One region of the Bacillus altitudinis genome, then DNA from elsewhere that is predicted to be linked to it. Evidence: predicted binding sites of a transcription regulator. Region 1 holds the regulator's gene; the other holds the start of a gene.
What was found. Region 1 encodes NrdR, which represses ribonucleotide reductase genes. Its sites were predicted from a motif close to AACACNATATATNGTGTT; they were not measured.

Region 1 (6,871 bases):
CTTCTTTTTCCCCACGCTGTGAGTACGTAAAGTGATGCTTTAACTCATTCGGTGAGAAATTAGAAGAGAAAAAAGTCGGCAGCTGCTCTGCCATGCGGTATTGCAAGATTGTTCCTAAAAGTTCATCTCGTACCCAGCTTGTCATCGACTCTGCTCCAATATCATCAAGCATTAAAATTGGTGTTGATTTGACCATATTCAGCTTCTCTTCGAGTGTATGATCGGCTAACGAATTTTTTAACTCTCTCACAAATTCAGGTACGTATACAAGGAGAGATGGATACTCTTTTACCGCTAACTGCTGCGCAATTGCTGCCAGAATAAATGTTTTTCCGACCCCAAACTTCCCGTGTAAATAGAGGCCTTTGCCCTTACCTGTTTCATCATAACTTTGCAGGAATTGACCTACTTTTTGAATGACTTCTTGTCTTCCAACCACATTTAAATCAGCAAACGTCGCTTGAAGAACATTCTGCGGAATGTACATGCTTTTCATGAGTTCTTGCTGTTTTTTCTGTCTATCAAGCCGCAGTTTGACAGGACAAGGGGAATATTCAATATCAATGCTCTGACCTTTGATCACAAGCTTCGGGTGATACCCGTCTAAAATGACATTTACATTCTCTTCCTCTAAGCAGTAAGAACAGCCCTTTGATTGTTGTACATATTCAAAGAGCCTGTTCAAGCTGCGATTGATCATGTCTTCTTGGATGTCCTCTTGATGCTCCTTTAAGAAAGCTTTTACATCTTCATCAGCTAGGACACTTTCTTTAATCTGATTGTATCTCACGCGAAAATCTACCCGCCCTTTTAGCTGATCAAATGAACGACCGATCGGTTTCATCTCCATCTCACCTCACATTAATGTGCATTGTACTTTTTCATATTATTAAACTGATCTAACAATTTTTCTTTTTCTCGTTCGAGGTCCTCTGTAGACAAGTTATCTGTCTGTTCTTTTGGCTGTTCTTTCGTTTCAGCTTCTTTCATCCAGTCAGGCAGCTTCTCCTCGCGGATCACTTTTCCTGATCCATATGATTGACGCTTATTTTTTTGCTGCGCCCATTCTGTCATTTGCCTATTCTCTTCTTTGGCAATTTTCATAGCAGCTGCCACGGTTTTAATTTTCTTTCGCACCCAGTGGGCGGCAATTTTCTGCATATATGTTTTGGACAGCTTCATATCCGTTTTTAGCAGTGTATAGTAGATCAAGACATTCATGACCCCAGGCTCTAGCTGCTGCTCAAGCATAATATCTTCAACAATTCTTAAGTCTGCATACGTCGGCTCAATGCCATCTGCCATATCTTTTAGAAGCTCTCTAGGCGAAATATGATCAAGCTTTTCAATCAATTTCGCATCAGGCGCATCTGCACCTGAATTCTGCGTGACATTGTGACGTAAATGCCTTGGCTGTTTTTGATCAATCAGCTTCGGCTGTTCACCTCTGTATTCAATTTGATACCAGTCTCTCGCTGCTTTTCGCAGATCCTCAGTTGATATCATCTGATCTGAACCACAGGCACCTGCGACAATATTTTGCATTTGCAGTGGGGTGATGCCATAGACGACCGCTAACTTCTTAATTGTCTCTTTCACTTGCTTTGTCAAAGCCTTTCTCGGAATCATCATATCCGACATGCCTGCTAACAATAGATCAAAATCAAAAGATTCATCTGAAAGCGGTGCAGGCTGACTTGAGCCAACTGTCACATATTCGTAGCCCTCGTCAAGCGATGACGCCTGATTGATTTCCTCTGTCATCTTGCGCTCTCCTGGCTGCAAGACGTGAAACACTTCTTCAAACGATCGGGAGATGTTCTTTGCATCAGCAGGAACTCCTGGATAAGAAAAATAATCACGAAGCTGCATATATTTTGCTTTCTCTACCCGATGATACAAAAGGACATTCAGCATACCGTCTTGGAAAAATTCATCCGGTCTCAGCGGCGGCACGAGCTCATATGTAAACAGTCTGCCTTCTTCCGTTTCCTGTTCATATGTGCGGAGTAATCCGATCGCTTCAAGCTTTAAGCGCTCCTCAAAAATATCATTTAAATTCGTTTGCAGCATCACCATCAGCTGACGGTGAGGTGCGGGTTTCCCCCACATTCGATTTTGTTCCAGCTCTCCCCACAGCGTCATGTATAAACTGAAAGCGGACATGCCAATAAGCGGCTGATATAAAAGAGTAATAAGCTGTCTATCGATGTCACCGAGCAATGAAGCGCTTTTGACGACATACGGATCGACGGCTAGCACTTCCTTCCAATGCTCTGTCATATGCTGATCCTCCCTTAATACGGTTGTCTTCATTGTACACTCTTTTTGCGTTTTACGCTTTACGCAGGAAAAAGAGCATGAAGAATCTTCAGCTCTTTTTTAGCGTTCTTTCTTTAATAAATCTTTTAATTCATCAATAAATACATTGATATCTTTAAACTGACGGTAAACCGAGGCAAACCTGACGTAAGACACTTCATCAATTTTCGCCAGCTCGTCCATCACCATTTCCCCTACAAGCTCGCTTTTCACCTCTGACATGCCTTGGTTACGCAATTCCTTCTCGATGTTAAAACAGACATCCTCAAGCTGTTTTAAAGCGACAGGACGTTTTTCACACGCTTTGATGAGGCCTCTCAGCATCTTTTCCCGGCTGAATTCTTCTCGAATTCCTTCTTTTTTCACCACTATCAATGGCAATTCTTCTAATTTTTCAAACGTCGTAAAGCGATATTGACAGCTTTCACACTCTCTTCTGCGACGGATGGACTTCCCTTCATCTACTGGTCTTGAATCAAGCACCCTTGTGCCAAGGTGCTGACATGTGGGACATTTCATTTCATCAGCTCCGATCTCTTCTTGGAAGTTGTTTGTCTAGTTCTTTATAGAGGGACAAAACAGCCTTTTGACTGTAGCCAAAGTCTGTTGGCAGCGCTGTTTCTGTTGTCACATTAAAATCGACAGCTGTTTCAAAAGGACGAATTGAAATGACAGTCGCCACGAGAAAAGCTTTTTTCGGCGTTCGTATGTTTGCGCTGATTTCACCTCGTTCTGCTGAAACAGATGTCACTTGATAGGAATCGTTTCTTGAAAGAACGGCTTCTACCGCTTGAAAAACTTGAGTTTGTGTCGATTTGTAGTAATGGCTTTTCAGTTCTGACACTGGATGATGGTCAGATGTTTCTGTATGATTTGAAATGAATCGTTTTAGCTTTTGCCCTAAAGTCATACACGTATCCCCTTTGTCATAAACCCTCTTCTTTATTTTATAAAAAAAACCTTTGTTTTCCTAGAACAAAAGTATAGACAGGTTAGATCATGCTGGATGCCCGTGTATGGAACAAATATAAAAAGGAGCATAACACAAAGGCATTTAATGCTTTTGGCCAGCTCCCATTGCAATCTTTTTTATGTTTACAGTGCTTTGGCTTGCGCCTGTTTCACTTGTACAGGTCCCATGCCTCGAGGAATTTCGATGTTTTCTCTTGTTTCAGCACCTAGTTCATCTCCGATATGATCTGCTGCAATATTCGGATCTAGATCGCCGCAAGTATAAACATCTATGCTCGCATAACCATGTTCAGGAAAGCTGTGAATTGTCAGATGAGATTCAGAAATAATGACAACTCCACTTACTCCTTGAGGTGCAAATTTGTGAAAAGCAACCTCTCTTACTTCAGCTCCTGATTTCAAAGCTGCATTTACAAACGTTTTTTCAATAAAATCCATGTCGTTCAGTTTATCACAGTCGCATCCCCATAACTCGGAGATAACGTGACGTCCGATTGTTTCCATCATGGACCCCCCTTAAACAAGAATGAAAGAGTGAAGTTCTAAGCAGCCGGACCGGACATATACCACGGGGGAAAGTTAGTCCAAAGAGGTCCTAACCCTTTAAGTATACCCGAATGAGTCTGCGAACAAGAAGTTCACGAAAAATAGTATACTTTGTTTAGACCCATTTTGCAAGCTGTGTTTTTAGTGGGATTTTCTCTCATTTCTTGAAAAGGGACGTTCAGTCTTCTTCATTTCAAACAGCTGAAAGCTCTTTCATCTGGGAACCAACAAACTTTACAAGATCAACCACTCTGCAAGAATAGCCCCATTCATTGTCATACCATGCAAGAACTTTTACTTTTCTGCCTTCCATCACCATCGTTGTGAGTCCATCAACGACAGCAGAATAAGGGTTTGTGTTAAAGTCTGTGGAGACAAGTGGTTCATCGGTGTAATCTAATATGCCAGCAAGAGATGTTTTTGAAGCCGTTGCAAAGGCAGCATTGACCTCTTCTGCCGTGACATCTTTTTTCAAGTCGACCACAAGATCAACCATCGACACATTTGAAACCGGTACGCGAAGTGCAAGTCCATGTAATTTCCCTTTCATGTGCGGCAGCACTAAAGAAAGCGCTTTAGCGGCACCCGTCGTCGTTGGAATGATGGACTGGGCACATGCTCTTGCCCGGCGCAAATCCTTGTGGGGGTTGTCGATATTTTTTTGATCATTTGTATAAGCATGAACCGTTGTCATTAAGCCGTTGTCGATGCCAAATTCATCATCTAACAGCTTGACAACTGGTGCTAAGCAGTTTGTTGTACAAGATGCGTTTGAAATAACGACGTGCTTTTCAGGATCAAGATCATCCTCATTGACACCCATTACAATTGTAACGTCTTCATTTTTACCTGGAGCTGTAAGTACGACCTTTTTCGCTCCGGCATCTATATGGCCCATCGCTTGATCTTTTGAATTAAATTTCCCTGTTGCTTCGATCACGATATCAATCCCAAGCTCTCCCCATGGAAGCTGCTTTGGGTCTCTATTATTGAGCAAAAGCACTCTTTTGCCATTGACAATCAACGCGTCATCTTCTGCTGTCACATCGCATTCGTAACGTCCATGATTTGTGTCATATTTAATTAAATGTGCTAGCGTTTCGGCAGGATAGCTTGCGTTCACCGCTACAATTTGAATTTGATCATCAAGCATTGCTTTTCTGAAGACCATGCGTCCAATTCTGCCAAACCCATTGATCGCTGCTTTTACCTTCATGAACAGGTCACTCCTCTATTATGTGTTATACTCAATAAATTTATTTATGAAATTAGTATATCACATTAGAATGTAATTGCCAGTATATAAACGTATATTTTCAAAAAAGGGCTGTTCTTTGCAATGAAATTGACGAAAAAAGCATAAAAAAAGAAGAGTACTGTATGTACTCTTACTTATCTGTATGTTCCCATTCGTTTAATATGTTCTCTAATTGCTTTCTAATAAAAGCAAGATCTTTTGTGTTTTCTATCACGCGGTCTGCTTTTTGGCATTTTTCCTCAAGAGGCTGCTGGGAGTGAATGCGATTCAGTGCTTCTTCCTCGCTCAGGTCGTTTCGATTCATGAGCCGCGACAGCTGCAATTCAGGCGTCGTGTACACAACGATGATGCGGTCGACTAGCCCTTCCAGCTTGCTCTCGAATAGGAGCGGGATATCAAGCACAACAAATGCTTCATTGTTGCTCACCCCTTCATCACGCTGCTCGAGCATTTCCTTTCTGACTTCAGGATGAACGATGGCATTGAGCTGTTTTCTTTTCTCTTCATCAGAAAAAATGATCGCTCCAAGCTGCTGCCGGTTCAGTTCACCATTTGGCAGAAGAACCTCTTCACCAAAAGTTTGAACGATTTGATGAAGGGCAGCCGATCCTTTAGAAACCGCTTCTTTTGCAATGATATCAGCATCCACCACCCGAATGCCTTTCTCTTTTATCATCTGCGAGACTGTGCTTTTTCCGCTAGCAATCCCGCCTGTTAATCCAATGACGAGCGTCAATTCGTTTCCTCCTTTACAGCTTCCACATCCCAATTAAAATGAGCAACAGCCCTGGTAAGCATGCGAGTTTATCGATCCAGCGCCAATTGGCCAAATAATGACCTGCACGCAGTCCGATGCATACAAAAAGAGAACTCATCACAGCGACCGTGATGCTCATGACAATTGGAGAAAAACCAAGAATCGCTGCACCAATCCCTGCACCAAATGCATCGATGGATAAAGCAATTCCAAGAAGCACCGCTTCCATTCCATTAATGGTGCCAGAGCGGTCAATATCTGCACTTGTAGGCTTTCGCAAAATATGAATGACAAGCCCAAGAGACTGCACTTCTACATTGAGAAGTGTTTTTTCATGAAGGAGCAAATCACGCTCTTTCGCTGGTTTATAAAATTGATACAGAACCCAAAGTCCGATGGCAATTAAAATGCCTCCACCCAGTTTATCTGTCACTGAGACAGGGAGGAATGTCGTGAGCAGGCTGCCAATCAGCATGGAAATGAGCAACACAATTCCTGAACAGCAAGCAATAATAACGATGGCTTTAAATGGAATTCTCATCTTGCGAAGACCATACGTAAAACCTACAGAAAAGCTGTCAATGCTGACGGCAATAGCTAAAAACAGAAGCGAAAACGAAATCATACCTGTACTCTTCCTTTCTGTTCATGCAACGATGATCAAGAGTCTCTAGGCGTCCTTAGACTCTTCTTCACTATATGAAGAGCAGGTGGGCTGTGTGTCAGTCTACACCTTGCTGAAAAAAGAATGTTTTTTATCGTATGCATGGCAAAAAGGAAGCATGCTGACGGCTTACTTTTATGAAGGGCGTTTTTGGCAGGTCACACAAAAATGAGTGCCGCGCCCTCCAACCACTGTTTTTTCTATGATACTTCCGCACGTCTGGCAAGGTTCTCCCCGCCGGTCATATACAAGAAGCTGTAACTGAAAAGTCCCAATATCACCTTGTGAATTGATGTAGGAACGAATGGTGCTACCTCCTGCATCAACAGCCACTTGAAGTGTGTCAATAATA
Region 2 (6,871 bases), 870 kb from region 1:
GGAGTGAAATCATTTTCTACGTATTTATTGAAGTACTCACCTGTTGCATAACCAGAGCCCTCATAACGGTGGAATGTTTCCCCTTTTTCTTTTGCAAGTTCACTTGAACGCTTAATGGAGTAATAGTTCACCATCATAAAGAACGTATTAGCGAAATCTCTTGCTTCTTCACTTTCATAAGCGATTTGGTTTTGAGCTAAATACCCATGAAGGTTCATCGCACCAAGTCCAATTGACTTCATCGCTTTGTTCGCTTTTCTAACAGCTGGTGCATTGCGGATATCTGTTGTTTCAGACACAAGTGTGAGTGAGTCCGTTGCAAGCTTAACTGTTTTTTCAATGGATTTGTTTTTCATCACGTTCATGATATTTAAAGAACCAAGGTTACAAGAAATATCAAGTCCGATCTCATCATCTTGATCATAGTCCGTGTAAGAAGAGACTTCTGAAGCTTGAAGTACTTCTGAGCAAAGGTTTGAGAATTTCACACGTGAAATATGGTTCAGAGCGTGCTCTCTATTCACATTATCTTGGAACATGATATATGGATAGCCTGATTCTGAGCGCAGAACAGCTAATTTTTCAAGAAGTTTTCTCGGATTGACTTTTTCTTTTTTGACTTTCGGGTTTTCTACAAGCTCGTCATACATTTCTTCCATATCCATCTCATCAAGATGCTGTCCATAAGCTTTATAAACTGTATGAGGATAGAATGTGTAAGCTGTTTTATCTTCTCTAGCAAGCTCGATAAATTTATCTGGAATGACGACACCGATCGAAAGTGTTTTCACACGAACATCTTCATCCGCAGAGATCTTTTTCGTATCTAAGAAATCATTAATATCTCTGTGGAAAATATTCAAGTACGCACTTCCTGAACCTTGTCTTTGTCCCATTTGATCTGCATATCGGAATGCATTATCAAGAAGTTTCATGACGCCTACGACACCTTTGGTCGCATTTTCAACATCTTTGATCGCTTCACCTTTCGCACGAAGCTTTGAAAGGTTCAAGCTGACGCCGCCGCCTAATTTAGACAGCTGCATGGAAATATCAATGGCTCTTGAGATATCGTTTAATGAGTCATTCACTTCAAGCAAGAAGCAGCTCACCAGCTCACCACGTCTTTTACGGCCTGCGTTTAAGAATGTTGGTGTACTTGGCTGATACTCTTGGTTGATCATCAGTTCCACAAACTCAAGTGCTTTCTTTTTGTCTCCGCCCGCAAAGAAAAGAGCCACAACTGAAATGCGGTCTTCATAGCGTTCAAGGATTTTCTTTTTGTCATTTGTTTTCAGTGCATAGTCATTGTAAAACTTAAACGCACTCATAAATGATGGGAATCTAAATTTCTTGGCATATGCAGCTTCAAATACTTCTTTAATATCTGACATGCTGTATTGTCTTAAAAATTCTTCCTCATAGTAGTCGTTTTCTATTAAGTAATCAATCTTCTCTTCTAGATTATGAAAGAAGACCGTGTTTTGATTAATATAATCTACGAAATAACTATGTACAGCTTCTTTGTCCTTGTCGAACTGAAACTTTCCTTCTTTTTGAATCATAATCTCGTTATTTAATTGTATCCACTTTGGAACCTGATTTTGTGACAATTCTTTCTACCTCCTGTGTAAACAATTCAACATCCCTTTTTGTTCCGCTTAGTTCAAAGGTGTGCAAAATAGGAACTTGATATTGTTTAGAAATCGTATCGGCGCTTTTGGCAAAGTTATCTCCCCACACTTTGTTCCCACTCACCGCTACACCTAGTAAAAGGTGCGCATTTTTCTCTAAAAATGACTGAGTGGTACCAGGGACTTGTCCAAATCCTGTCGTAAAGGTGACGAGAATAAACGGCGTATCCAAAAACTCTTCTCCAGTCAATTTTCGTTTGTCTGTAAAAGGGGTCTTGTCCAAAAAGCGTTGAACATTTCCTGTTTTTGAATCAAATACGATTTGAATCAATTCCATCACGACCTAGTTTTTAGTATTGTTGATCATTCCGCTATTCACTATATATAGTATACTATGTTTTTTCAAAACACAACATATAGATGCTCGAAACGAAAAAAATCAACCAACCCGGCCGAACATTCATAGCCGAACTCGTACGTTCAAATAAATAGAGCAGAGCAGGTTCTAAAAATAGACTGCCCTACTCCCTATTCAACTGAAACCGAAATCTATCATAACACGAAAAAAAATCGCTTAGTAGACTAGACTTTTTGTTTTATTTTTTGTAGGCATCGCACTGTAAATCTTCTGACACTTCTGTTATTTCCACTTCAACACCTAATTCTTTCAGCACCGCTTCAAGCGCAGAGACGATCGAGGCTTCTCTTACTAACTCTTTCCCGTTTACAGAAACGCTTGTTCCATATTCGAAACAGGAGTCATCTTCACAAGTTTGTTCCCAATGATTAATTTTAATTTTGTGTGTCATGAACTCATCCTTTTCTGTCTAGATGTCTGATGCATGTTTATAGTGTAGCGACTTCACATTCATTTGTAAATTTACGTGCTTACTCTTCATCAAAGTCTTCACTATCACCATCATCTTCATCCCATTCATCTATGTATTTTGTCGTAATGAGCGTCAGCTCTCCTTCTTTTTCATCAAACCGGTATACATGTACTTCATCATCTTTTACAACAGCAATGTGATTATTTTTTAGCGCAACAGATGATGGTAAAAGACCATCAACATGGCTCCCATCATGCTCACCAGAATGGTTATGCCAACTTTCTTGTCTCGTTTCGATGTTCGAGATGGCGCATGCTCCAAATAAGACAACGATTCCAATCAAAAGAAGGATCACTCGAATCCTTCTCAATTCAAGCTCTGCATTTTCCATATAAATCCCCTCACCTTTTAAATGTCCAATAAGGATTTATACGCAACTTGGACAGAAAAGTTTCATGGCATGCAAAATAGCCCCTCTGCACTGACAAAAAACGTAGCGGGTTTCGGCCGGTTTATTCGCAGCTGCATGGGGCTATTGGTGAAAACGGGTGTTTATTCTAATTCAAGATTTACATTTTTTTGAGGTGCAAATGTTGAAATCGCATGTTTATAAATAAGCTGCTGCTTCCCTTCTGTCTCAAGCAGCACCGTGAAATTGTCAAATCCCTTTACTTGACCGCGAAGCTGAAAGCCATTCAGTAAAAATACTGTGACAAATGTATTGTCTTTGCGGATCTGATTCAAAAATTGGTCCTGAATATTAATCGGTTTCATGTTTCGTCCTCCTTGATTCTGATAACTACAGTTTCGCTTTAAGTCCAAGCTTTCCTGCTATATATGCGAAAATTTCCTCTTTTTTGTCCGAAAAGTGGCAAGGTGGTGTCATATCAAACCAGGTGACATCCATTTTATTACGGAACCACGTAAACTGACGCTTCGCATATCTGCGGGAATTTTGTTTTAATTGCTGGATGGCTTCATCAAGTGAGCAGTTGCCTTGAAAATAGGCATACAACTCTTTATAACCAATCGCTTGAACAGACTGACAATCTTTCAAACCAGATTGATAAAGTGCGCTCACTTCTTCAATTAAGCCTTCATCTAACATCATATCAATTCTTTGATGAATGCGCTCGTACAAAAGCTCTCGGTCCATTTTCAGCCCAATGAAGGCAGTATCATAAAGAGGAACTTCTTGATGCCCGTTTTGCATATCAGACATTTTCTGACCTGTTGTATGGATGATTTCAAGCGCCCTGATCACGCGGCGGACGTTATTCGGATGAATCGCTTTTGCAGCGTCAGGATCGGCTTCTTTTAGCTTTTCATACAGTTTGATCGGTCCATGCTGCTGCTTAAACAGCGTCATCTCTTCTCTAAAAGCAGGATCACTTTTCTCATCAGTAAACGTGTAATCATATAAAACAGACTGAATATATAGCCCAGTTCCACCAACAATCATGGGCGTATTCCCTCTCGCAGCTATCTCTTTGATTTTTAAGCGGACAAGCTGCTGAAATTCAGCTGTAGAAAACGATTCATCCGGTTGTTTAATATCGATTAAATGGTGCGGTACGCCATTCATTTCTTCAGGGGTGATTTTCGCTGTGCCAATATCCATTCCTTTATAGATCTGCATGGAATCCCCGCTGATAATTTCTCCATTAAATGCTTTCGCTATATCAATGCTCAGCTTTGTTTTTCCGACAGCCGTCGGACCTACTAATACAATCACTGGTTGTTTTTTCATAACATCACTCTCTTTTACAAACTGCCTACAGTATAGCATAACTTCTCTTTCTCTCCTATATCCTCCCGTCACCAGCCAAGTGGTTCATTCCCGACCACTTCATATGTCTTTCCTTTTAAACGGTGCTTATGCGTTGGCCTTTCTTCATCTGGACTGTAAACGACTCCCCCGTATGGAATCGGGACAGAGTCGGTATAGGCAGAAAACGTGACTTCCTCAATTTCATGGTAGTGCGTCCCGTCCACTCTTGGGATAGCAGGTCCAGTGACGCCATAATATCTATGGAAATGCCCTCTTTCAAATGATGTGATCCCCCGGTAATAATGAGTATGACTGTCGGTACTGCTTCCATTCACAGGCTGAGAAATACCTTCTATTAAATGATAATGTTCTTCGGTTACATCCGTTCTCGCTTTATAAGCATGTGCATGAGGTGGACATTTAGCCCAATCAGACGGATACAGGCCCATTTTTTACATTCCTCCTTATTTTAGGCATTCACCCAAACACAAGTGGGCCACTCGAATACACTGATGTCAGTTACAGTGATTTTATGTGAAAGGAGTCTTTTTTTATGAATTATTTTGACGCACCGTTTGTTCAAGATGAGATGAGAAGACCTTTTGGATTTGGACGCCCTGGATTTGGTTTTGGAAGACCTGGGTTTGGGTTTGGGCGCCCTGGTTTTGGCTATGGGAGACCTGGATTTTTTGGACCGCCATTTTTAGGTGGTTTTGCTGGAGGGCTTTTAGCTGGGTCGCTTCTTGCTCCAGGATATGGCTATGGTTATCCTTATCCACCGCCATACCCGCCTTATGGACCATACCCTTATTATTGAATATGACGATTTAGTGAAAACATCCTCTTATAAAATGAATCGATTGACACATTTGTTTTTCATAGGTTAACATTTACTTTACCGACCGTTCAGTAAAGTAGGTGTTTTTTTTATGTCTAAAACGAAAAAAGAACAAATTTTTGAGGCAGCAGCTCACACCATTCTAAAAGAAGGATTGAGTCAGCTCACCCTTCAGCAGGTGGCAGAACATGCAAATATGACCAAAGCTGGGCTACTGTATCATTTTTCGAGCAAGGAAGACCTGATCCAGCAAATGAATGAGCATGCGGTTGCCTCTTTTCGTCAGCAGCTTGACACGTATCAGGAAACATACAAAAACGAAAAGGCGCCCTATGTACGTGCCTATATATTGGCCACATTAAATGATCTTGATAGACAAAACACCACACAGCTATGTACAAGTATGCTGGCAACCATGTCATTTGATGAAGCGTTATTAAATCCTTGGCGTCATTTTTATGCGGAATTTAAAGAAAAAGCAGCCGAGGAAATCAATGACCCTGCACTTAGCCAATTGATCCGTCTTGCCTGTGATGGCATATGGTTTTCAGAAATGTTTCAGCTTGAACCATTGAATCGAGAGGAAAAAACCCTTTTACTTCATCGGATTTTACACATTTTAGAGGAGGGATGATGATGATCCTCGGATATCTTTTTTTGGCTATCGCCATTTTTTCAGAAGCGATTGGGGCAGCGATGCTGAAACTATCAAATGGTTTCACACGCTTTAAACCTAGCGCTGTCGTTGTCGCTGGTTATACACTTGCTTTTTACATGCTGTCATTGACCCTTAATATCATTCCACTTAGCATGTCTTACGCCACATGGTCTGGGGTAGGTACCGTCCTCACGGCTTTTTTTGGCGTGCTCTTTTTCAAAGAAACCTTGAACCGTCAAGCACTTATTGGAATGGCAATGCTTGTTTCAGGGGTCGTACTATTAAATATGTCTTAAAGGATGTGAAGTGATATGAAAGGAATGCTTTATTTAACAGGAGCCATTTTGACAGAGGTTTTTGGCAGTACGATGCTGAAGCTTTCGCAAGGTTTTACACAGGCGCTGCCGAGTATGGGGGTCCTGATCGGATTTGGGTGCGCCTTTACCTTTCTCAGTTTGGCACTCAAAACAATTGAGCTGTCATCTGCATATGCCACTTGGTCTGGGGTCGGTACAGCACTTACTGCTCTAGTGGGCCTCGTGCTATTTAACGAAACCATTCATATGAAAGGATTTATTGGTCTTGCACTTGTCATATGCGGCGTCATTGTCTTAAATCAATCCAAAAAACAAAAGAAAGAACCATTCGATCAAACCGAATGGACGTCATAAAAAAAGTCATTTTCTCCATTAATCAAGAGAAAATGACTTTTTTATCTTAATAACCAGCTTTGATGGTTTCTTCTAAGGAAATATGGACATTCCCTTGCACAGCTCTAGAGATCATACATGAGCTTTCAGCTTTATGTGCAAGCTTACGAGCTCGTTCTATGTCCTGTGCAGTAGCAGACTCTTTGAGAATGATGACAGGACGGTGAATGATTTTCTCATATGTAAACACACCGTTTGTCACATCGACAACTGCCTCAGAGCTCATCGATAGATCCTCTTTCTCTAATTGACTCCGCTCCATCATGGCTGCAAGTGTAATGATATAACATGTGGCCGCTGCACCTAGGAGCATCTCATCTGGATTTGTTCCAATACCCGGTCCATCCATTTCTTTTGGAATGGAAATCTCCGTCTTTAACTGTGCACATTCGATTGTCCCCACATCGTTACGCAGACCAGGCCAGCTTGC

Region 2: a site for NrdR is predicted at 2,009-2,026, ahead of nrdI (class Ib ribonucleoside-diphosphate reductase assembly flavoprotein NrdI). Genes of this name have one in related genera too.

The regions. Positions count from the first base shown of each region.
Region 1 covers NZ_CP009108.1:3,485,460-3,492,330, forward strand. Annotated here, with positions in the region: gene dnaI (primosomal protein DnaI) at 1-844, opposite strand, end outside; gene dnaB (replicative helicase loading/DNA remodeling protein DnaB) at 862-2,283, opposite strand; gene nrdR (transcriptional regulator NrdR) at 2,383-2,841, opposite strand; gene ID12_RS17610 (hypothetical protein) at 2,846-3,232, opposite strand; gene speD (adenosylmethionine decarboxylase) at 3,418-3,798, opposite strand; gene ID12_RS17620 (glyceraldehyde-3-phosphate dehydrogenase) at 4,034-5,056, opposite strand; gene coaE (dephospho-CoA kinase) at 5,229-5,834, opposite strand; gene ytaF (sporulation membrane protein YtaF) at 5,848-6,480, opposite strand; gene mutM (DNA-formamidopyrimidine glycosylase) at 6,655-6,871, opposite strand, start outside.
Region 2 covers NZ_CP009108.1:2,614,074-2,620,944, reverse strand. Annotated here, with positions in the region: gene nrdE (class 1b ribonucleoside-diphosphate reductase subunit alpha) at 1-1,613, opposite strand, end outside; gene nrdI (class Ib ribonucleoside-diphosphate reductase assembly flavoprotein NrdI) at 1,573-1,965, opposite strand; gene ID12_RS13130 (hypothetical protein) at 2,231-2,443, opposite strand; gene ID12_RS13125 (YmzC family protein) at 2,523-2,855, opposite strand; gene hfq (RNA chaperone Hfq) at 3,017-3,238, opposite strand; gene miaA (tRNA (adenosine(37)-N6)-dimethylallyltransferase MiaA) at 3,264-4,214, opposite strand; gene ID12_RS13110 (YmaF family protein) at 4,283-4,684, opposite strand; gene ID12_RS13105 (hypothetical protein) at 4,789-5,052, shown strand; gene ID12_RS13100 (TetR/AcrR family transcriptional regulator) at 5,165-5,707, shown strand; gene erbA (SMR family multidrug efflux transporter EbrA) at 5,710-6,027, shown strand; gene erbB (SMR family multidrug efflux transporter EbrB) at 6,043-6,402, shown strand; gene ID12_RS13085 (OsmC family protein) at 6,449-6,871, opposite strand, start outside.